3 regions of the Ruegeria sp. B10 genome follow, and region 1 is predicted to be linked to each of the others. Evidence: riboswitches for the same ligand, from Rfam matches in the RefSeq annotation. Region 1 holds a riboswitch; each other region holds the start of a gene.

Evidence for each region. A riboswitch is a leader RNA that binds a small molecule or an ion and turns the genes downstream of it on or off. The one in region 1 is predicted to bind cobalamin.
Region 2: another riboswitch for cobalamin. It lies ahead of ACR0J4_RS14765 (DUF1636 family protein); the one in region 1 lies ahead of ACR0J4_RS05685 (DUF4198 domain-containing protein).
Region 3: another riboswitch for cobalamin. It lies ahead of ACR0J4_RS22520 (hypothetical protein); the one in region 1 lies ahead of ACR0J4_RS05685 (DUF4198 domain-containing protein).

What each region holds. Positions count from the first base shown of each region.
Region 1 covers NZ_JBQFVP010000003.1:256,120-263,132, reverse strand. The annotation lists gene ACR0J4_RS05715 (DNA-directed RNA polymerase subunit alpha) at 18-1,034, shown strand; gene rplQ (50S ribosomal protein L17) at 1,152-1,571, shown strand; gene ACR0J4_RS05705 (ABC transporter ATP-binding protein) at 1,675-2,325, opposite strand; gene cbiQ (cobalt ECF transporter T component CbiQ) at 2,322-3,104, opposite strand; gene ACR0J4_RS05695 (cobalt ABC transporter permease) at 3,104-3,682, opposite strand; gene cbiM (cobalt transporter CbiM) at 3,679-4,290, opposite strand; gene ACR0J4_RS05685 (DUF4198 domain-containing protein) at 4,297-5,082, opposite strand; cobalamin riboswitch at 5,212-5,413, opposite strand; gene ACR0J4_RS05680 (FKBP-type peptidyl-prolyl cis-trans isomerase) at 5,663-6,091, shown strand; gene ACR0J4_RS05675 (hypothetical protein) at 6,104-6,283, opposite strand; gene ACR0J4_RS05670 (enoyl-ACP reductase FabI) at 6,343-7,013, opposite strand, start outside.
Region 2 covers NZ_JBQFVP010000010.1:38,950-45,962, forward strand. The annotation lists gene ACR0J4_RS14730 (substrate-binding domain-containing protein) at 1-44, shown strand, start outside; partial or broken gene ACR0J4_RS14735 (GH1 family beta-glucosidase) at 41-1,348, shown strand; gene ACR0J4_RS14740 (glucokinase) at 1,409-2,368, shown strand; gene ACR0J4_RS14745 (carbohydrate kinase family protein) at 2,397-3,323, shown strand; gene ACR0J4_RS14750 (D-lyxose/D-mannose family sugar isomerase) at 3,342-4,007, shown strand; gene ACR0J4_RS14755 (hypothetical protein) at 4,129-4,350, shown strand; gene ACR0J4_RS14760 (hypothetical protein) at 4,347-4,835, shown strand; cobalamin riboswitch at 4,870-5,074, shown strand; gene ACR0J4_RS14765 (DUF1636 family protein) at 5,181-5,528, shown strand; gene ACR0J4_RS14770 (ABC transporter ATP-binding protein) at 5,525-6,301, shown strand; gene ACR0J4_RS14775 (ABC transporter substrate-binding protein) at 6,314-7,013, shown strand, end outside.
Region 3 covers NZ_JBQFVP010000023.1:44,662-51,674, forward strand. The annotation lists gene ACR0J4_RS22500 (bifunctional 2',3'-cyclic-nucleotide 2'-phosphodiesterase/3'-nucleotidase) at 39-1,886, shown strand; RNA gene ffs (signal recognition particle sRNA small type) at 1,926-2,024, shown strand; gene rsgA (ribosome small subunit-dependent GTPase A) at 2,182-3,210, shown strand; gene ACR0J4_RS22515 (alpha/beta fold hydrolase) at 3,254-4,111, opposite strand; cobalamin riboswitch at 4,272-4,491, shown strand; gene ACR0J4_RS22520 (hypothetical protein) at 4,580-4,987, shown strand; gene ACR0J4_RS22525 (phosphatase domain-containing protein) at 4,984-5,487, opposite strand; gene ACR0J4_RS22530 (DNA polymerase III subunit gamma/tau) at 5,657-7,013, shown strand, end outside.

The sequences.
Region 1 (7,013 bases):
AGGAATGGAGGGATTACATGATCCACAAGAATTGGGCAGAATTGATCAAGCCGACCCAGCTGGACGGCAAGCCGGGCAACGACCCTGCGCGTCAGGCAACCCTGGTTGCTGAACCGTTGGAGCGTGGCTTTGGTCTGACACTGGGTAACGCGCTGCGCCGCGTTCTGATGAGCTCGCTGCAAGGTGCGGCCATCACCAGCGTTCAAATCGACAACGTCCTGCACGAGTTCTCCTCGGTCGCGGGCGTGCGTGAAGACGTCACCGACATCATCCTGAACCTCAAAGGCGTGTCGCTGCGCATGGAAGTCGAAGGCCCGAAGCGCCTGTCGATCAATGCCAAAGGCCCCGCAGTTGTCACCGCTGGTGACATCAGCGAAAGCGCTGGCATCGAGGTTCTGAACCGCGATCACGTCATCTGCCACCTGGACGATGGCGCCGACCTGTTCATGGAGCTGACCGTCAACACCGGCAAAGGCTACGTCTCGGCTGAGAAGAACAAGCCGGAAGATGCACCCATCGGCCTGATCCCGATCGATGCTATTTACTCGCCGGTCAAAAAGGTTGCCTATGACGTTCAGCCGACCCGTGAAGGTCAGGTTCTGGACTATGACAAGCTGACCCTGAAGATCGAAACCGACGGTTCGATCACGCCGGAAGACGCGCTGGCCTATGCTGCGCGCATCCTGCAGGATCAGCTGTCGATCTTCGTCAACTTCGACGAGCCGGAATCGGCTGGCCGCCAGGACGAAGACGATGGTCTGGAGTTCAACCCGCTGCTGCTGAAGAAAGTCGACGAGCTGGAGCTGTCGGTCCGTTCGGCAAACTGCCTGAAGAACGACAACATCGTTTACATCGGCGACCTGATCCAGAAGACCGAAGCCGAGATGCTGCGCACCCCGAACTTCGGCCGCAAGTCGCTGAACGAGATCAAAGAAGTGCTGTCCGGCATGGGTCTGCACCTCGGCATGGATGTCGAGGATTGGCCGCCCGACAACATCGAAGATCTGGCGAAGAAATTCGAAGACGCGTTCTAAGCGCGTCTTCACAAATGCCCGGGCTTCCGGGGACTGTATGGGCACTTCCGCCCCAAGGAGAGCCGGTGACACGCATCGCCGGCCAGACAAAGCAAAACGCAAGATAGGAACTGAAAAATGCGTCACGCACGTGGTTACCGCCGCCTGAACCGTACTCATGAGCACCGCAAGGCTCTGTTTGCCAACATGGCTGGCTCGCTCATTGAGCATGAGCAAATCAAAACAACTCTGCCCAAGGCAAAAGAACTGCGCCCGATCATCGAAAAGCTGGTCACTCTGGGCAAGCGCGGCGACCTGCACGCCCGTCGTCAGGCCGCAGCACAGCTGAAAGAAGACAAAGACGTCGCAAAGCTGTTCGAAGTTCTGGGCCCCCGCTATGCCGAGCGTCAGGGCGGTTATGTCCGCATCCTGAAAGCAGGCTTCCGCTATGGCGACATGGCTCCGATGGCGATTATCGAATTCGTTGATCGTGACGTCGACGCCAAAGGCGCAGCTGACAAAGCTCGCGTTGCAGCCGAAGAGGCCGCAGAAGAATAAGAAAGCCTATAGCTTTCAAAAAAGAACCCCGTGTCCTCGACGCGGGGTTTTTCTTTGCGCAGTTGCAAATTGCTTGCATCGGCGCGACCAAAAATAGGCTTTCTCACACGGCGACCAGCTTACCGTCTTGCAATTCCAGCCTGTCCGGAGCCAGCGCATCGCGAAATGCAGGAGAATGGCTGACCAGAAGGATAGCCTGAGGCAGAGATTGCAGGATTTCGAGCAACCGCGCCTCGTTCTTGGTGTCCAGCGCATTGGTCGGCTCATCCAGCAGCAGGGCCTGGGGCTCCATCGCCAGAACCGTTGCCAGCGTGATCAGACGCTTTTCGCCACCTGACAGTTTATGCGTGGTCCGTTCCTTCAGATGCATGAGGTCGAGATCACCGAGAACGCGTTCTACAATCTCCAAGGCCTCGTCGCGCGTCTTGCGGAGGTTCAACGGACCAAAGGCAATGTCCTCAGCCACAGTGGGGCAAAACAGTTGGTCGTCAGGGTCTTGAAAGACAAGCCCGATATGGCGGCGCACTTCATGGAAATCTGCCTCGGCCTGTCGTGGTTTGCCAAAAACGGACACTGTACCCGAGGAAGGTCGCTGCAGACCAAGTGTGATACGTAGAAGCGTGGACTTTCCAGACCCGTTCGGGCCGGTCAGAGACAGGCGTTGTCCGGCCTCCAGCTGCAGGTTTGCACCGTTCAGAACCGGTTCTTGCCCGTGATAGGCAAAGCAGATGTTGTCCAGCGCGATTAGGGTCATGCGAATTCCACTAGGATCAGGGCTAGACAGAGGGCTCCAAGCCCGGCAGCAAAGACAATATCACGTCGGTTGATGCTATAGTCTTGCAGCAACAGCATCTTGCCTGAAAACCCCCGGCATTTCATCGCGCCGAGGATGCGCTCGGACCGTTCGATTGCCCGGACTAGCATCATGCCGACCAGATAGCCAAAGCTGCGATAGGTGTGCCAGTTGGTGCCGGGACGGAAGCCTCGGACTTTCATAGCGGCGCGGAGGCGTTGGTATTCCTCATGCAAGACGTCGATGTATCTGATGGTGAACATCAGAAGGTGCACCAGTGTTTCCGGGCAGCGTAGCCGGTGCAGGGCGTGGCCCAGTGTGACAGGCTCCATTGTGCCGACCAGAACCATCACGGTCAGGATCACGGCGTTGGCGGTCAGCGCGATTTCCACGGCTTTCCAGAGCCCTTGCCAGCTGGCCGGAAATCCCCAGATGGTAAACATAGGGTCGCCAGGCATGGTGAACGGCAAGAGGACCAGCATGAAGATGATGAAACTGTCCATCATCGCCATCCGCTTGAGTGTCTTGCGCCAAGGCAGCCGGGATATCACCAGCAGAGACAGCGCGATCATCAGCGCCGCCGCAAGGGCGGGCAGGGAGGATAGGGAGACCACAACGACCGCAAACAAAACGGACATGACGACGCGGACGCGCGGATCAAGCGCGGTGATCAACCCCCGTTGACCGATCGTGCCAGCCTCGGCCAGTGTCCGCTCCTGTGGTTCCAGTACGTGTGCCATCAGCCTGCCAGTTTCCTCCGCGCCGCGAGGTAGAAGCCCAGCCCGAACAGGCCAAAGATGTAACCGATGCCGCCTAGAATGGTCTGTAGGTCGTTATGTTCACGATAGGCGGCGATTTCCCGGCGTAGAGGGCGTATTTCGTCGCGGACCGCTGCTGCGATGGCCTGACGCTCTTCTTCGCTGAGAGAGGCCATTGTGACGCCCTCCGAGGCGGGCGTAGGCGTGGGTGACGCTGCAGGCTTGTTCTGGATGGCGACGCCCATGATCTTGGCAACGTCATCGGCGGGCATGGTGACCTCGGCCACGTGACCGGCGCCGAGGTCGGCAAAGAAGGTATGGGCGACGGCTGTGGTGGGCGTGTAGATGAAGAACCCGTCTGCGTTGGTCGTGGCCCGGCCCAGCTCGACCCCGTTTGGATCGGTCACGACAACCTCGGTATCGGTCGCCATGGTGCCGTTGGAGAAGCCGATTTCCCCTTCGATCGCATCGCCGGATGCAAAAACACCGGCAATCACCTTATGGGCCAGCGCGGGTAGAGGGGCCGCGCATAGGGCCAGGATGAGGGCAAGCTGTCTCATGTGGCGGGCCTTGTCAGAAATAGTTCGGGTTTGACCTTTCGCGCCAGAAGGACTGCAAATCCGGTCAGGACGGCCTCGATGACCATCACAGGGATATGGGCAAAGAAGACCAGCCTGGCGGCGGGGAGGAATTCGTCCCCTGACAGGGCCAGTGAGATACCCACCATGACGGTCGTGGCTGCAATGGCAAAGGCGCCGCCAATGCCGCCCCAAATTGCGCCATGAACAGGCGAACCACGCCCGATCAAGGGGCGGAACAATAAACCAGCCAAAACGGCCGGAAAAGCGATGTTGAGCGTGTTGATCCCCAGTACCGTCAGCCCGCCGAAGCCGAAGAAAACGGCTTGCAGGAGCAGACCCACAAACAAGGACGGGAAGGCGGCCCAGCCGAGCAGAAGCCCGGCCAGACCGTTGAGGATCAGATGCACCGACGACGGCCCGATCGGCACGTGGATCAGAGAGGCCACGAAGAAACTGGCCGCTAGCACCCCTGCTGTGGGGATGCGGTCCAGATGCAGCGACCTGAGGCCCATTGCCACCCCACCAGCGGCGGCAATAGCGCCGCCGATGACGACCGGGTTAGACAGGGCTCCGTCGACGATGTGCATCGGGGGTTACTCCATGTCCCAGGCGCGGATCCAGATCACCGCGTCCTGGCTCAGCTCTTTGCCTTCATGTTCGGTTTCCGGACCAGCGCCCAGGGCGGCAAAACCCCAGTAACCAGCTTTCGGAACACCGAAGGAGAAATAGCCATTGGCGTCGGAAATGGCGACAACAGCACCTCCGGGCATCGGCGAAACGGTAGGCTCGGACGAAGCTTGGCTGTCAAAGCTGGGCTTGGCGGCCATGTATTCGATCTCGATCTCAGCGCCGGCAACCGGTTCGCCATTTGCCAGAACCTGACCGGTGAAGGTCGAGCCTGCGATGATGTTGTAGGGCTTGTTCAGAGGCACGATCTCGGTCGCCAGACCCGCGGGGTTCATCCAGTCGGTCGGCAGTTCGTTGCGGTTCAGGAACGCCTTCGTGATCTGTTGGATATAGATATCCTCGGCCTCTTCGTAATAGGGCTGAGGCACCGTGACCATCACGTAGTCGCCCGAACGCTTGACCGGAACAGATCCCTGAAAGGCCGCGCCTTCGTTTTCGGGGCTCGAAAACCGGATGGGCTCCAGCGTGTCCAGCAGGTCGGTCTTTTCGCCATTGTGGATCACGTAGAATTCCTGCGGCTTTTCCAGATCCATGACATGGCCGTTTTCTAACGGGTGCCAGAAGATCAGCTTGACCGGCACGTCGCCCGGCGCTTCGATCAGCGTGTCGGTGGTGTATTCCAGCAGAAAATGTGCGTGCGCCATCGCTGGAATCGCCAGCGCAGCCGCAGCCGTGCAAAATAGTTTCTTCACAAGGTCTTTCCTTCGTCCTTCGTGCCAACCCCGGCACGCTTTCTTTTTTGACATCGGGGAGAACGGGACCACGTACCCAAAATGAGGGTATCGGCCCAATGCACACCCCGGCATCGGTGACACACCCCTTCCGAGGGTGCATGTCCGGCAGGTCTCCTGACTTGCGGGTCAAAGCATGGGGCTGGCCTTCCCGGGTGGAACCCAGTGGCTTGTCAGCCCTGCTCTCCGCCTACAGTTGCGGGGGCAGTTGCGGCATTGGGTGGATTTGAATTCCCCGCACCGCATTCCCTTTTCTCCGGGCGAACCCGGAACCGGACATGAAGACGCTGATGACAGAGATTCCCATTACCGGTCAATCTCTATTTAAGACTGTAGCGATAACATCTTTTCGATAGGATCGGATGTTCCCGTTCCAACCGCTGGGTATTGAAGGCACGCGTGCAAGCGACGACCAGAGAATGCGCGCGTTTACAACGCAATCTGGACATCAGAATCAGATGGATGCATCCTGTGCGGCGTCAGACTCCGGCGTAGCGCGCTTGTGTTCGGCGCCCTATTCCCCACAAACCCCGGAGGCCCAATGTCTGAGATCAAACAAGGCGACACCGTTCGCATCCACTATACTGGCACGCTGCTGGACGAGACCGTGTTTGACAGCTCAGACGGGCGCGATCCGTTAGAGTTCGTTGTTGGTTCGGGCCAGATCATACCCGGCCTGGACAGTGCGATGCCAGGACTGGCGGTTGGTGACAAGAAGCGGGTCGAGATTGCCTGTGTCGACGCCTATGGCCCGATCAACCCGGCGATGCGGCAGGACATCCCGCGTGAGGGTATTCCGGATGATATCCCACTAGAGCCGGGAACCCAGTTGCAGATGCAAACCCCCGATGGTCAGGCGCTGCCGGTAACGGTTGTCGAGGCGAACGAGGCCACGGTGACGCTGGACGCCAATCACCCACTGGCCGGGCAGGACCTGATCTTCGATATTGAGGTTGTCTCGGTGAACTGAAGGCTTGAGGTCTTAGCCCCAAAGCCCGTCAAGCGCTGCACGGACCTGCGGTTGCGTGAAGAACACGAACAACACCAGCAATGTGGTCAGCGTCAAAAGCAGAACACGGGCGCGGGGGCTTAGGAACCCCGTCTTCCGTTTGGTCTGGGTGCCACGCGTATTGCTGGCAAGGATCTGGTCAGTTTTGCTCATGCCCATATCCCTGACGCCGAAAGATGGTCAAATCTTGGCGGCGTCTGGGAAAGATATGGTCACATGAAATCCGGCTGTGGCATTCCAAGCACGTGGAAACCGCCATCCACTCTGATGATCTCGCCCGAGGTGCAAGCCCCCGCATCCGAGGTCAGGTAAACCGCTGTGCCGCCAACGGCCTCTAGCGTAGCGTTCGAGCGCATCGGCGCATTCTGGTCGCAGAACTTGTAGGTCTTGCGCGCACCGCCAATTGCAGCCCCGGCCAGGGTCTTCATCGGACCGGGCGAAATCGCGTTCACGCGGATGCCCTCTGGGCCGAGATCGTTGGCCAGATACCGTGTTGCCGATTCCAGCGCGGCTTTGGCAACGCCCATGACGTTGTAATTCGGAACCACACGATTCGAGCCTTGGTAGGTCAGCGTCAGTAGTGAGCCGCCATTGTCCTTCATCAGCGGATAGGCGCGGCGGGCGACCTCGATGAATGAATAGGCCGACACATCCATCGAATGCTTGAAATTTGCGCGTGTGGTGTTCAGGAACCGGCCTGTCAGCTCGTTCTTGTCCGAATAGGCAATCGCATGAACAACAAAGTCGATGGTGGGCCAGCGTTCGCCCAACTCGCCAAAAGCGCGGTCCAGCGAGGCGTCATCGGTGACATCCGCGTCGACCATGAAATCGCTTCCCAAGCTTTCGGCCAATGGCTGCAGACGCTTCCCGAACGCGTCGCCCT
Region 2 (7,013 bases), on a different contig from region 1:
TCGGGCGATCAACCGGGCCTGCGCCCAGTGGGGTTCGACGATGAAATATACACGCAACGACTTCCCCGACGATTTTCTATTCGGCGTCGCAACATCGGCCTACCAGATCGAAGGCCATGCACAGGGCGGTGCTGGCCGGACGCATTGGGACAGTTTCGCGGGCACGCCTGGAAACGTCGTCGGCGCGGAAAATGGCGCAATCGCCTGCGATCACCTGAATCGGTTCGAGGAAGACTTTGATCTGGTTCAGGATGCAGGGTTTGATTGCTACCGCTTTTCGACCAGTTGGGCGCGCGTTTTGCCCGAGGGTCGGGGGTATGTAAACCAAGCCGGGCTGGACTATTACGACCGCCTGGCGGACGCGCTGCTTGAACGCGGCATCCGCCCCTGTGCGACGCTCTACCACTGGGAGTTGCCTTCGACGCTTGCCGATCTGGGGGGCTGGCGCAATCGGGATATCGCCGGATGGTTCGCCGATTTCACTCAGGTGATCATGGGCCGTATCGGAGACCGCATGTATTCGGTCGCGCCGATCAATGAGCCTTGGTGCGTCAGCTGGCTCAGCCATTTCGAAGGCCATCACGCACCGGGTTTGCGCGATATTCGTGCGGCCGCACGTTCGATGCATCATGTCCTTCTGGCCCATGGCAGCGCCATTCAAACAATGCGTAGTTTGGGCATGTCCAATCTGGGTGCTGTCTTCAACCTCGAATGGGCGGAGCCCGCTGATGATAGTGCTGCTGCTCAACGCGCGGCAGCACTCTATGACGGGATCTACAACAGGTTCTTTTTGGGCGGCGTGTTCAAAAAAGCCTATCCCGACAACGTGCTGGAGGGACTGGAGCCTCATTTGCCCGAGGGTTGGCAAGATGATTTCGACACCATTGGGGCGCCCGTTGATTGGTGCGGCTTGAACTACTACACCCGCAAGCTGATCACCTCGGCAGACAGCGCCTGGCCAAGCCTGACCGAAGTGCCGGGCCCTCTGCCCAAAACTCAGATGGGTTGGGAGATCGACCCCGACGCCCTGACCCGATTTCTGAAAAGGACCGCAGAAGACTATACCGGTGATCTTCCGATCTATGTTACAGAGAACGGCATGGCGAGCGCCGAGCGTCAGCAGGACGATGAGCGTATCGCCTATCTGGACGATCACTTGACGGCGGTGCAACAGGCTTTGGCTGCGGATGTGCCCGTTAAGGGGTATTTCATCTGGTCTTTGCTGGACAACTACGAATGGGCCTTTGGCTATGAAAAACGGTTTGGATTGGTAGACGTGGATTTTGAGACGCTGGACCGCAGGCCCAAAGCCTCCTTCGCGGCTGTAAAGGCCGCACTTTCCAAGAGCTCTACCGAACGACAGGCCTATCGCCAGCCGTCTGGCTCTTTGCGACCACATTGGACATTGGTGGCCGATATAGGCGGTACGAATACGCGTCTAGGCATTGTCTCTGATGGTAAGCTGACTGCATTGCACAAACACCCGACGGGCACCCTGCCCGATCTGCTGGACGCGTTGCATGAAATTCGGGATGAGATCGGCACCGCACCCCAAGCCGTGGTCGCAGCCGGAGCCGGGCCGGTGCGTGACGGGCGCATCCAACTGACCAACGCGAATTTGGACCTGTCCGAGGAGGCCCTGGCCAAGGCGACAGGGGCCGCCAACACTTATGTGATCAATGACTTTACCGCAGCGGCCTGGTCCGTGGCCGAAGTGACAGAGGCTGACGTATCCGTCCTGCAAGGCTCTGCCACTCCGCCGATGGGTACGCGTTTGGTCGTCGGGCCTGGAACCGGTTTGGGTGTCGGCGCGCTGCTCCATTCGGAAGGGCATTTCCACACCGTGTCAGGCGAAGGCGGCCATGTGGGCCTGTCCCCGCGCACGCGGGATGAAGTCGATATCTTCGACGCCGCGCGCCATCTGGCACCCGAGTGCTTTTTCGACAACAGCCTCGTGCTTGAGGCTGAGATGTTCCTCAGCGGAACTGGCTTGCCAATCCTGTATCAGGCAGCAGGCATGGCGGCTGAGCAAGCTCAGCCTCCGGTTCGCACCGCCCGAGATATTCTGCAGGACGCACGCGACGGCAAGGATCCGATCGCCGTTCGCACCGCAGATTTGTTCATCAGCCATCTGGGTGCGTTGATGGGTGACATGGCCGTCACAGTGATGCCTGCCGGTGGCGTCTTCCTTGTTGGTGGCGTAGCCGAGAAAAACCGCTGGATGTTTGGCGAAGCCTTCCGCAACGCGTTCAATGCAGGTGGACGTTTCAGCGAGTTGCGGCAGTCGATGAACCTTTATATCTCGGAACAGGCCGAATTTGGCATTGTTGGCGCTAACAACTTCTGTAAAAATGCGCTTCAGCGATAACTGAGCGTATTTTGGAAGAGGATGTGGGATGATCCTGTGTTGCGGAGAAGCCCTGATCGACATGATTGCCGAACCGACCCTGTCCGGGCGGGACGGTTTCGTTCCCCATTCCGGCGGAGCTATTTTTAATACCTCTATCGCTTTGGGCAGATTGGGCGCGCCCGTTGGGCTGCTGACTGGCCTGTCCTCGGATATGTTCGGGCAGCAATTGGCCGGTGACCTGCGCGCCAGCCATGTGGACACAACACATGTGATTGCCTCGGACAGGCCGACCACGCTGGCTTTCGTTCAACTGAAGGACGGTCACGCCACATACACGTTTGTCGATGAAAACACTGCGGGTCGGATGCTACGGGCCGAGGATATGCCGCGCCAACTCGCCGCTGTTTCAGCGCTGTATTTTGGTGGCATCAGCCTTGCCTGTGAGCCTTGCGCGGATGCCTATGCCGCGATGCTGGCGCAACACGGCGCGAACTGTGCTGTGATGTTGGACCCCAATATCCGACCCGGTTTCATACAGGATCAGACCCTCTACCGCACGCGTTTGAACCAGATGATCGAACAGGCCGATATCGTCAAAGTCTCGGATGAGGATCTGGATTGGATCATCCCCGGCCCGGAAGGCCACGATCAGAAAGTCCCTTTGCTGTTTCAAGCAGGCCCCTCCGCCGTCATCGTCACCCGTGGGAGTGAGGGTGCCTCGGGTTATCTGGCCAACGGCACGGTGGTCTCAGTCCCTGTCAAACCGGTGCAAGTTGTTGATACGGTCGGCGCGGGGGACACGTTCAATGCAGGGGTTCTGGCCTCGCTGGAACGGGCTGGCCAACTGACAAAGCCCGGCATGAAAGCAATGTCCCCGGATGCGCTAAGCGACGCTTTGACCTTGGGCGCAGAGGTGGCTGCCGTAACCGTCTCGCGTGCCGGAGCCAACCCGCCTTGGTCGCATGAATTATAGCCTTACGAAGAGTCCGAGATGAAACGATCCGAAATCAACCGTATCAAGACCGAAGCCCAGGCATTTATCAGTTCATTTGGTGCCGTTCTGCCACCTTTCGCAGATTGGACGCCTGAGCAGATGCGTAGCGACGATGCCTACAGCATCCGTGCCCATGGGCTAGGCTGGGATATCACCGACTACGGTCAAGGCAATTTCGATGAGCTTGGGTTGTTCCTGTTCACCCTGCGTAACGGCAACGTGAGTGATCTGAGTCGAGGGCGCGGTATGCTCTATGCCGAAAAACTGCTGATCTCTCGCGACAAACAGCTATCGCCGATGCATCGCCATATCGTCAAAGCCGAGGACATCATCAACCGTGGGGGCGGCGATCTAGTTATGGAAATCTATGCGTCGGACCCCGATGGCGGTATCGACCGCGACAACGCGGTCACCGTTCCAAGCGATGCCTGCCCTGTCACCATACAGCCCGGAAAGCATCTGCGCCTGAAGCCAGGCCAGAGCGTGACCTTGATGCCCGGCATCTGGCACGCCTTCTGGGCGGAAGGTGGGGATTGCTTGATTGGCGAAGTCTCTACCGTGAATGACGACCGAACGGACAACGTATTCGAAGACCCGATCCCACGCTTTGCAACAATCGAAGAAGATGCAGCGCCGGATTTCCTGTTGGTTGCCGACTACTAACTTCATTGAGAATTTCGCGCTTGTACTTCCCGACTGTTTTTGTCAGTTAACAGCTGACCCAGTCAGATTTCGTTGGAATCATCGCCCGGTCCCATTTTTTGCGACCGAAAGATAACCTGACATGCGAAAATCCCTCGCAGATCTGTTGGCCATGGACGCCGTTGCCAGCCGCCATGGCTGCGCATTGAAACCAAAACTGAGGCAGGCGATCGAGGCTGATCTCAGCTTTTCCGTCCGCGCTGCATCAACGTTTCCTGAAACGCCGGTTGACCCAAACACCCTTCCGCAAAACGTCCACCCTTTGGTCGCACAAGCCCCCAAACCCAATAGGGAACGCGCATGAAACCCTCAGCATTTGACCACACATTGCCCCGCGTCGAATTTGACGGTTTCGAACGCGGTTTGCTGCCTGTCATGCGGCACTTCATCCTAAGCTTAACACAGCCGGAAACGCAGGCGTGGCAACATGCCTTTTCGGTCGCAACCGAACGTTGGGGGCGCGATCAGGGGCTGGTTCTGGCGCATCTGGTTTTCAAAGTCATCAAGGCCACGCTACACATCCGGCCTAGTGGGTTAGCCTTCAACGACCCGCTTTGTGTTGAAACACGGCAAGAACTGACATGTGACGAACGCGCCCTGCTCCGGATGCTGCACCACATGCGCCGCGACGAAACTCCGGCGGCGCGCGATGCCTTGAACGAATTGACCGGAGGCTATCCGGACGCCCATCTGATACAGGCCGGTTTGACCCTGGCTAGCCAGTTCCCGACAAATGGCGTCGGACCGGGCCAACCCGCGCGCAGGCCGATCCTGCGTGTGGTCCGCTAGCGCGATTCCTGTGCTTGACAATAGGAGCGTGAGCAGACTAGCTGCTCTGGATGGTTCCCGACGGCCTGTGTCTGAGGGATGAAAATGGGAATACGGTGCGGCCCAAGGGCCAATGCCGTGACTGCCCCCGCAACTGTAAGCGGAGAGCGACGCCACAAAACCACTGGCCCCAAAGGTCGGGAAGGTTGGCCGAGCAATGACCCGCAAGTCAGGAGACCTGCCATCACAGTTTAACCAACCCGGGGCGGGGTGTCCCGGAAGGAGGCTCGATGGCACATCTGCGTGCTGATGCAACTCATGGCTTTTGCCTTCAATCGGCTTTTGTTCAAGTCGGCAACGCGTGCCATGGCTGATCATTTCGTCCTGATATGCGGCACCTGCAAAGGGCCGATCCCTTCGCATGAGGCAAAAGAAGCGCTGGACGACCAGCTGCCCGAGGGGTTCTCGACACGTCTGATCGACTGTATGGCCGGTTGCGACCGACCAATGACGGTCGGGCTGCAGGCCAAGGGCAAGGCGCAATATCTGTTTGGCGATATTCAATCCCCTGCCGATCTGAACGCTTTGGCCGAGTTCGCCCATCAGTTCCGGGCTAGCGAGGATGGTTGGACCAGCGCCTCGACCCGTCCTTTGGCGCTCTATGCCAAAACCCTGTCGCGCATGCCCTGCCTGCCACCGGAGGATACGGCATGAGCTTTCTGGTCGCTGAAAATCTGGAATACTACGCCCTGAACGGCGATGTTCTGCTGCGCGACACCTCGTTCACGCTTGAGGAAGGCGCGATATTGGCCGTTGCTGGCCCGAACGGGGCGGGCAAAACGACGCTTCTCAACCTCTTGTGCGGGGTCGCAAAGCTGGCGCTAGGTGATGTGCGTATTCAAGGTCAAAGCCTGCGGAAACTGTCGTCGCTGGAACGGGCCAGACGGATTGCCGTTGTCGGCCAGCAGGAAATACCCGACGGGCGGCTGCAACTGCGCGATTATGTGGCCCTTGGACAAATCCCGATCAGGGCCGACAAATCCGCCGAAGCTCTTAAAACGGACCTGCAGCGCGTATTAGACACCACCGAACTGTCCCATCTGGCTGGTAAACAGATGGCAAAACTGTCCGGCGGAGAGCGTCAGCGCGCCCATATCGCACGGGCTTTGGCGCAGAACCCCTCGCTGCTGTTTCTGGATGAGCCGACCAACCATCTGGACCCGGATGCCAAAGGGCACATGCTGTCTCTGGTGGCCGAGTTGGGCGTGACGGTTGTGATGATCGTCCACGATCTGGTCATGATCCCCGAATTCGCCAGCCACGTGGCCCTGATGAAGAACGCGCAGCTGACGGCCTTCGGCCCGGTCGCCGAGGTTCTTACGCCAGACCGCGTGCGCGAGACTTTTGGTGTTGACTATTTGTGTTTCCAGCACGAAGGACGCGTGATCCCCGCGCTGGACATCCGAAAACGAAAGCTTTCATCTTAACAGGAGAGATTGATGAAACTGAAACTCTTGTCCGCTGCGGTACTAAGCGCACTGGCGGGTAGCGCTGCCGCGCAAGAGATCACCGTCGACAATTGCGGTGAACCTTTGGTGTTCGACACCAAGCCCGAGCGGATCGTAGTTCATGACATGAACATGACCGACATGGCCTTTGCACTGGGTCTTCAGGACAGCATCGTTGGTCTGACTGGCATCACTGGCTGGTACAAGACCAGCCCCGATTTCGACGCGCAACGCGGTGACATTCCCGAACTCGCTCCGAAATACCCGACGGTCGAGAACCTCGTCGCGGTTGAACCCGACATGTTCTTCGCCGGTTGGTATTACGGCATGAAGCCCGGAGGTGATGTAACCCCAGACACGCTAGAGCCCTTTGGCATCAAGACCATGGTGCTGACCGAAAGCTGCATCCACCTGAACAAAGACCGCCCCGAAGCCAGCATGGACCTGCTGTTTGATGACGTACTGCGTCTGGGCACTGTCATGCAGGTCGAAGACAAGGCGAACGCGCTGGTCTCGGGCTGGAAAGACCAACTGGCCGCAATCGAAGCCAAAACCGCCGATCTGGAAAAACCCCGTGTCTTCCTGCTGGACGGCCCGGCCGATGCGCCCTTTACCGCAGGCAAATATGCCATTCCCGACGCGATGATCGCAGCGGCTGGCGGCGTCAACGTTACCCATGACATGGACACTA
Region 3 (7,013 bases), on a different contig from region 1:
TTTCTTAACTCTCATAGCGCAAAAGTAGACAACCGAACGTGACCGCAATCTCCCCGCGCATGAAAGACGCGCAGGACGCCGGCGTGCATATCCGCATTCTGGCAACCACCGATCTGCACATGACCCTGACCGGGTTCGACTATTATGCGGACAAAACGGACCCGACCATCGGGCTGACGCGTACGGCGTCGGCGATCCGAAACGCCCGTCAACAGGTCGAGGACAGTTTGACCCTTTTGTTCGACAATGGCGACGCGCTGCAAGGGACGCCGATTGGGGACTGGGCGGTGGAAAACGAGGGCCCGCACCCGATGATGCAGGCCTTCAAGGCGCTAGAATATGACGCGATCGGCTTGGGCAATCATGATTTCGGGTTCGGACTGGATGTGCTTGAACGCGTCATAGGCCAAGCCCCTTGCCCCGTGATTTGCAGCAATCTGACCCATGTGGACGATCGGCAGCCCTGGCTGCGCAGTGTCGTTCTGACTCGGTCCATTGCGCAGGAAGAAACGATCCGAATCGGCGTATTGTCAGTGCTTCCGCCTCAAACCACGATGTGGGAGGCGCATCACCTGAAAGACAAGGTCGTTGCCGAGGATATCCTGACCGCCGCCCGAAGAACGGCTGAGGCGTTGCGTGCGCAGGACTGCGATCTGGTCGTCACTCTGGCGCATTCGGGGTTGGAGCATTCGGTATCTCAGCCGGGGCTTGAGAACGCCGTCATCCCCCTTGCCGCGATTGAAGAAATTGATGCGATTGTTGCCGGTCACACGCACCTGATACTACCCAGCGTGGCCCATCATGGGCTAGACGGCGTTGATGCCGAAAATGGTCTGGTCCACGGCACACCTGTGGTCATGGCCGGGTCTGCTGGGTCTTTTCTGGGGGTCATAGACCTGCACCTGACCAAGGCACCCGAGGGGCGCTGGCAGATCACCGATCACCACTGCAACCTGGTCGCCACTGCCGATGAGGTCGAAGACAAGGACCTGAGCAACCTGTTTAAGCCCGCTCATCTGGCCACGCGCAAGATGATGGCCGAACCTGTCAGCTATACCACGCAGAGCCTGCACAGCTATTTCTGCTTCTGCGCTCCGGATCGCGGGCTCGCCCTGGTGGCGGCGGCGCAAGCAGCGGGTTTGCGCCCGTTCCTGCACGGCACCGCCTTCGCTGCAGTGCCGCTTCTATCAGCAGTGTCTCCTTACAAATTCGGCGGACGCGCCGGGCCGAGGAACTACACAGACGTGCCTGTAGGCAAGATTTGCCTGCGTCACGTCGCTGACCTGCATGTCTTTCCCAACGAGTTGCGGGCCGTCGAAATCACCGGCGCACAATTGCGGGAATGGCTTGAGATGTCGGCAAGTTTTTTCAACCAGATCCACCCAGACACCCAAACCGAGCTAACCGATTCCCGCCGGGCGGGGCATAACTTTGACGTTGTGTTTGGCATCAACTATCAAATCGACCTGTCCAGCCCGGCGCGGTTCGACAGCAACGGCACCCTGAGCGATCCAACCGCCCAGCGCATCTGCAATCTATGCTTTGACGGGCAAACAATCCGCGACGACCAGAGCTTTGTGGTCGCCCTCAACAACTATCGCGCCAGCGGCGGTGGGCATTTCCCTTTCGTTGACAAGGCCCGGACCATTCCGCTGCCGTCTAGGGATATCAAAGAGATACTACGCGACTACCTGTCAGATCACCTACCCGCAGACCCTCTGGATCAGGCTCCTTACCCGTTCTCCTTCGCTCCGCTAAATGGTGCGCACACGATCCTCAGAACCGGCAGCGGAGCGTTGAAGTTTTTGCCCGAGCTGAGCGAATATTCCCCAGAATTGCTGGAGCCTGATGCCGAGGGCTTTGAAAGGATACGACTGACCTTGTGACGGGTTGTCATTTTCACATCGCTTCCCTATATCAGGCCTTGAGAGGTTGGCGCGGGCGAGCGCCTCGCCAACCTGGTCAGGTCCGGAAGGAAGCAGCCACAACGAGCCCCGCTTGGGTCGATGTCCAACCTCTCACTTTGTATAAACCATCAGCCGCAGGAGGGCTTTATGATTGTAGCAAACACCCTTCGGGCAGATCGGTTCTAAACCCAACTCTCCGATTGCCTGAACACATCACCAACGGATGCGCGTCTGCCATCCGATGGGATTGCTATATCTGAACACAGGCAAACCAATGTCTTTTACTCTTTCAGACCTGGGATGGTCCTCTCACTTCGCCGCACAGCACGCGGCGCACGCACAATTCATGCCTTTTCGTATCACCGCCGTTCACCGGGACCGTCTGGTCGGGATGAACGAGACCGGTGAAATGCCTCTGTTGGCCCCTGGTCATTCCACTGGCGATTTTACGGTTGGCGATTGGGTGCTGGCCGATGACAAGAATCGCGTTCAGCATCTGCTTGACCGGCGCAGCCTGTTGCAACGCCGTGCTGCCGGAACCGGAGCCGAGGCGCAACTGATCGCAGCCAATGTTGACGTGCTGTTCATCGTCAGCTCGTGCAATGCGGATTTCAATGTGCCCCGGCTCGAACGGTATCTGGCACTGGCGCATCAGGCGGGCTGCTATCCTGTCGTGGTCCTGACCAAAGCAGATAGCTGCTCGGACCCCGCAGCCTACGCCAAGCAGGCCGAAGCGCTGGCACCGTTTTTGACAGTCCTGACGGTCAACGCGCATGAAGCGTTAGACCTGCAGCAGGTTCTGGCATGGTGTCCGGCGAGTCAGACAGCGGCTTTGGTCGGGTCATCCGGGGTTGGCAAAACAACGCTCGCCAACGGAATGACCGGGCAGGATCAGGCAACAGCCACAATCCGCGAGGATGACGCCCGAGGCCGCCACACCACGACGTCTCGCGCCTTACATCCGATGCAAAATGGCGGTTGGCTGGTCGACACCCCCGGCATGCGCGCCCTGCGCCTGCTCGACGCGCAGGACGGGGTGGACGAAGTGTTCTCGGACATTCTGGAGCTGGCCCAAACCTGCCGGTTCTCGGATTGCCAGCATGAGGCCGAGCCCGGTTGCGCTGTGCAGGCGGCGATTGAAGCAGGCACACTGGATGCAGATCGGTTGGAACGCTGGCGCAAGCTGAGGCGCGAGGATCAGCGCAACTCTGAGACCGTGGCCGAGGCGCGGGCACGCGACAAGGCTTTCGGCAAGATGGTCCGATCTGCGATGCACGGAAAATCCGCGCGGCGCGGCGATTGAAACACGGGCTGAAAAAGGGGCGTCGGTCCGCCGGCGCCCCCCATCAAGCGATCAATCGTGGCCAGAGCACCGCATTTCGGCGGGCAAACACACCGATATGGCCGATCTCCCGAACACCAAACTCTTCCGGTGACAACAGGTGACGGCGTGCTTTTGGACCATAAAGCTCGGCCAACCGCCAAACGGCAGCTTCTGGGACCATCTCATCATCTGTGAAGGCAAAAAGGTCGACGGGAACGTCAGCATCCTGCCACGTAGCTTGCGGCAGTGTGTCTCCGATCTCGGGCAGATAGCTTTGCGGCGCGGTGCACCATTTGCGCCATTGCCAATAGACCTTAGGCGGTAGGTCTGTTCCAAACCCAAGTGCCTTGCCCGGCAAATACCCCAGGCCGCTCACGACCAGAGGCACATGCCCATACCAGAACAACCCGGCCAGAGCGCGGTACGGCCAAGGATGATCGCCCAACTTCACAAGGCCAGAACAGACGCAGATCATGCGATCAATCTTGTCGATATCCGGCTGCACTGGCCCCAGCATCCCTCCAAGCGAATGACCAACTGACCATTGCTGCGACAGCGGGAACCGTCGGCGCATCTCGGCCCGCGCGGCGGGCATGTCCTGCAACGCCCAATCGGCCATCGAAATCTTCGACCGACGCTGTGGGCCCGATTTCGAATGCCCGAATTCCCGGTAGTCGTAGATCAGACAGGCGATATCACGATCCGAGGCCAACCATTGTGCGAAATGCTTGTAGTAGTCTCGCGGAACCCCTGTCGCGCTGTTGACCACCACTACGGTTTCGGGCTGCGCCACGGGCCGGTAGATCCGCCCGGACAGGGCACCATCCCCCACCGGGATCTGAACATCTTCGATCAGCACTGTTTGGTTTGCATCCAACATGGGCATCCTCGGTGGAAAACTGAACTGATGAGTTCACATTGCAACTTGACCCCAGACAGCCCATGCAAGTCAACTGCGATCCCGCTTGACCACGCGTCCACTTTGCGGATCGTCTTTCCGCAGCGCAGAAAGTTCAACTTGACTCAGAATGGTTATGAACGCTAGCGATGGTTCGATGGTTCCCGGCTTTCACAAGAAGTCGGGATGAAAAGGGAACACGGTGCGGTTTTCCCCGGCTTGCTCGGGACGAACCAAATCCGCGACTGCCCCCGCAACTGTAAGCGGTGAGCGATGTCGAAGAGCCACTGGCCGAAAGGCCGGGAAGGTCGGCAAAGCGATGACCCGCAAGTCAGGAGACCTGCCATCGTCAACATAACCCAAACTCGGGCGGGGTGTCCGGGCAGGCCGTGACAGACCCTATCTGCCCCACCTGATCCCAGCCCCTGTCCACCGCGCGGAGGGCGCAGGATGATCTGGAAGACGAAGACACATAGGTTCTCAGCAACCATCTGCCAACATACCGGCAAGACTTGCCCTGCATTGGCACGGCTGGCGCGTTCGATGGTTGACGCACTGGACCAAGCCGGTCCGGCGACCACATCGGATTTCGAAATCGAAGGCAGCAGCGACCTGACCCATTGCACGGACGGCTGCCACGCCCGGTTTCGGGCCAGCCAGTCTCGGGTGCGGGTCTATTGCGGAGCGGACCCTAATGCCGACAGCGAGACCCTCCATCGCTACGCCGACCTTATGTTCGGAACCGAAACGAGCAGCCTGCCTAGCGCAGCGATGACATCCCTGCCCTGCGCCATGCTCGAGGCATCAGTGATTGCGCCGCGCAAAACGACCCCGGCGGAACTGCAACTGTCGGCTTAGGAGTCTGCCAAAGCTCGGGCGGGCAAGGTGGCCCAGTGCTTCTGCGCATCGGTTTCGACCGCGCAGGGGCGTAGCTTGCGCAACCGATCCAGCGCTTGGGTTGGAGCCTCGCCGCATTCGATCATCAACCTCAGCACCACCATGCCAGAGCGACCACATCCGCCCTGACAATGGACAAGCACGCGCCCTCCGCCAGACAAAGCCTGCCGCGCCGCGGCACTAACATCGGGCCATTGCGCATCAACCTCTGACGGTGGCACGCCGAAATCCTGAATCGGCAGATGCACCCAGCGGCTGGCGCGCCCCTGAACGTCGCGGCCAAAATCGCGGGCTCCAAACTGGACCAGCTCGGCCTCGGTTGTCATCGAAAGCACGAGCCCCGGCCTCCAATCTCCAATCGTTTCAAGGTCGCCTGCATAGTCGCCGCCCTTTCCCGGCATCGACGTTAGGGCAAGTGTGCCCCCGCCCACTTGCAAAGCATGAATGACCAAATTCGTCATGACAGCATCCCCCCGGAAGCGTTGATCCTGACTTTAGGCTTGATTCACAATCTGCAGAGTGTACCCCTGACGCGCCGGTTTCCAAAACAAAATCGTTCTTCAACTCATGTGGACGCGGGCGGCGCAGGCCTCTACGCTGCGGTGACGTTCCGAATCCGCCAGAGCAGACATGACCGACTCAGACAGCCCCGCCTATCAGGTTCTCGCCCGAAAATACCGCCCGGAAACCTTTGCCGATCTGGTGGGTCAGGATGCGATGGTCCGCACGCTCAAAAACGCGTTCGAGGCGGATCGCATCGCGCAAGCCTTTGTCATGACAGGCATTCGCGGAACCGGTAAAACCACGACCGCACGGATCATTGCGAAAGGCATGAACTGCATCGGACCGGACGGAACTGGCGGACCCACGACCGAGCCTTGCGGCCAATGTGAGCACTGCGTCGCCATCATGGAGGGCCGTCATGTCGACGTAATGGAGATGGACGCCGCCAGCCGCACCGGCGTGAATGATATTCGCGAGATTATCGACAGTGTTCGCTACCGCGCAGCCTCGGCCCGCTACAAGATCTACATCATCGATGAGGTCCACATGCTGTCGACCAGCGCCTTCAACGCGCTGCTCAAGACGCTCGAGGAGCCGCCGGCGCATGTGAAGTTCATCTTCGCCACAACCGAGATCCGCAAGGTTCCCGTCACGGTTCTGTCGCGCTGCCAACGCTTCGACCTGCGCCGGATCGAACCCGAGGATATGATCGGCCTGCTGCGCAAGATCGCCTCAGCTGAGAGTGCTGAGATTGCCGAGGACGCGTTGGCGCTGATCACTCGCGCTGCTGAGGGATCTGCCCGCGACGCCACCTCATTACTGGATCAGGCGATCTCACACGGGGCCGGAGAGACGACGGCAGATCAAGTACGCGCGATGCTGGGCCTGGCGGATCGTGGCCGGGTTCTGGACCTCATGGACATGATACTGCGGGGCGATGCTGCAGGGGCGTTGACCGAGCTTGGTGGCCAATATGCCGAGGGGGCTGATCCACTGGCCGTGCTGCGTGATCTGGCTGAGATCACTCATTGGGTCTCGGTCGTGAAGATCACCCCGGACGCAGCAGAAGACCCCACTGTTTCCCCGGATGAACGCGCCCGCGGCCAGCAAATGGCCGATGCCCTCCCCATGCGGGTACTGACTCGGATGTGGCAGATGCTGTTGAAGGCGCTTGAGGAGGTCTCAGCCGCCCCGAACGCCATGATGGCTGCCGAAATGGCTGTGATCCGACTGACTCACGTGGCTGATTTGCCCAGCCCGGAAGAGTTGATCAAACGGCTGCAGGATACACCTCCGCCCCTCAACGGCGGACCTGGTGGTGGGATGCCCATTCAAAGCAACGGCGCGGCCCCGGTCGAAGCCCGCGCCGCTACAAGCTACGCCCCTGCGCCACGCGGGTCCGGCGGCGGACCCGTCGCCGCCTTGGCGCAAGATACACAGACGGCACTGGCGCGATACCCAAGTTTCGAACATGTGGTCGAGC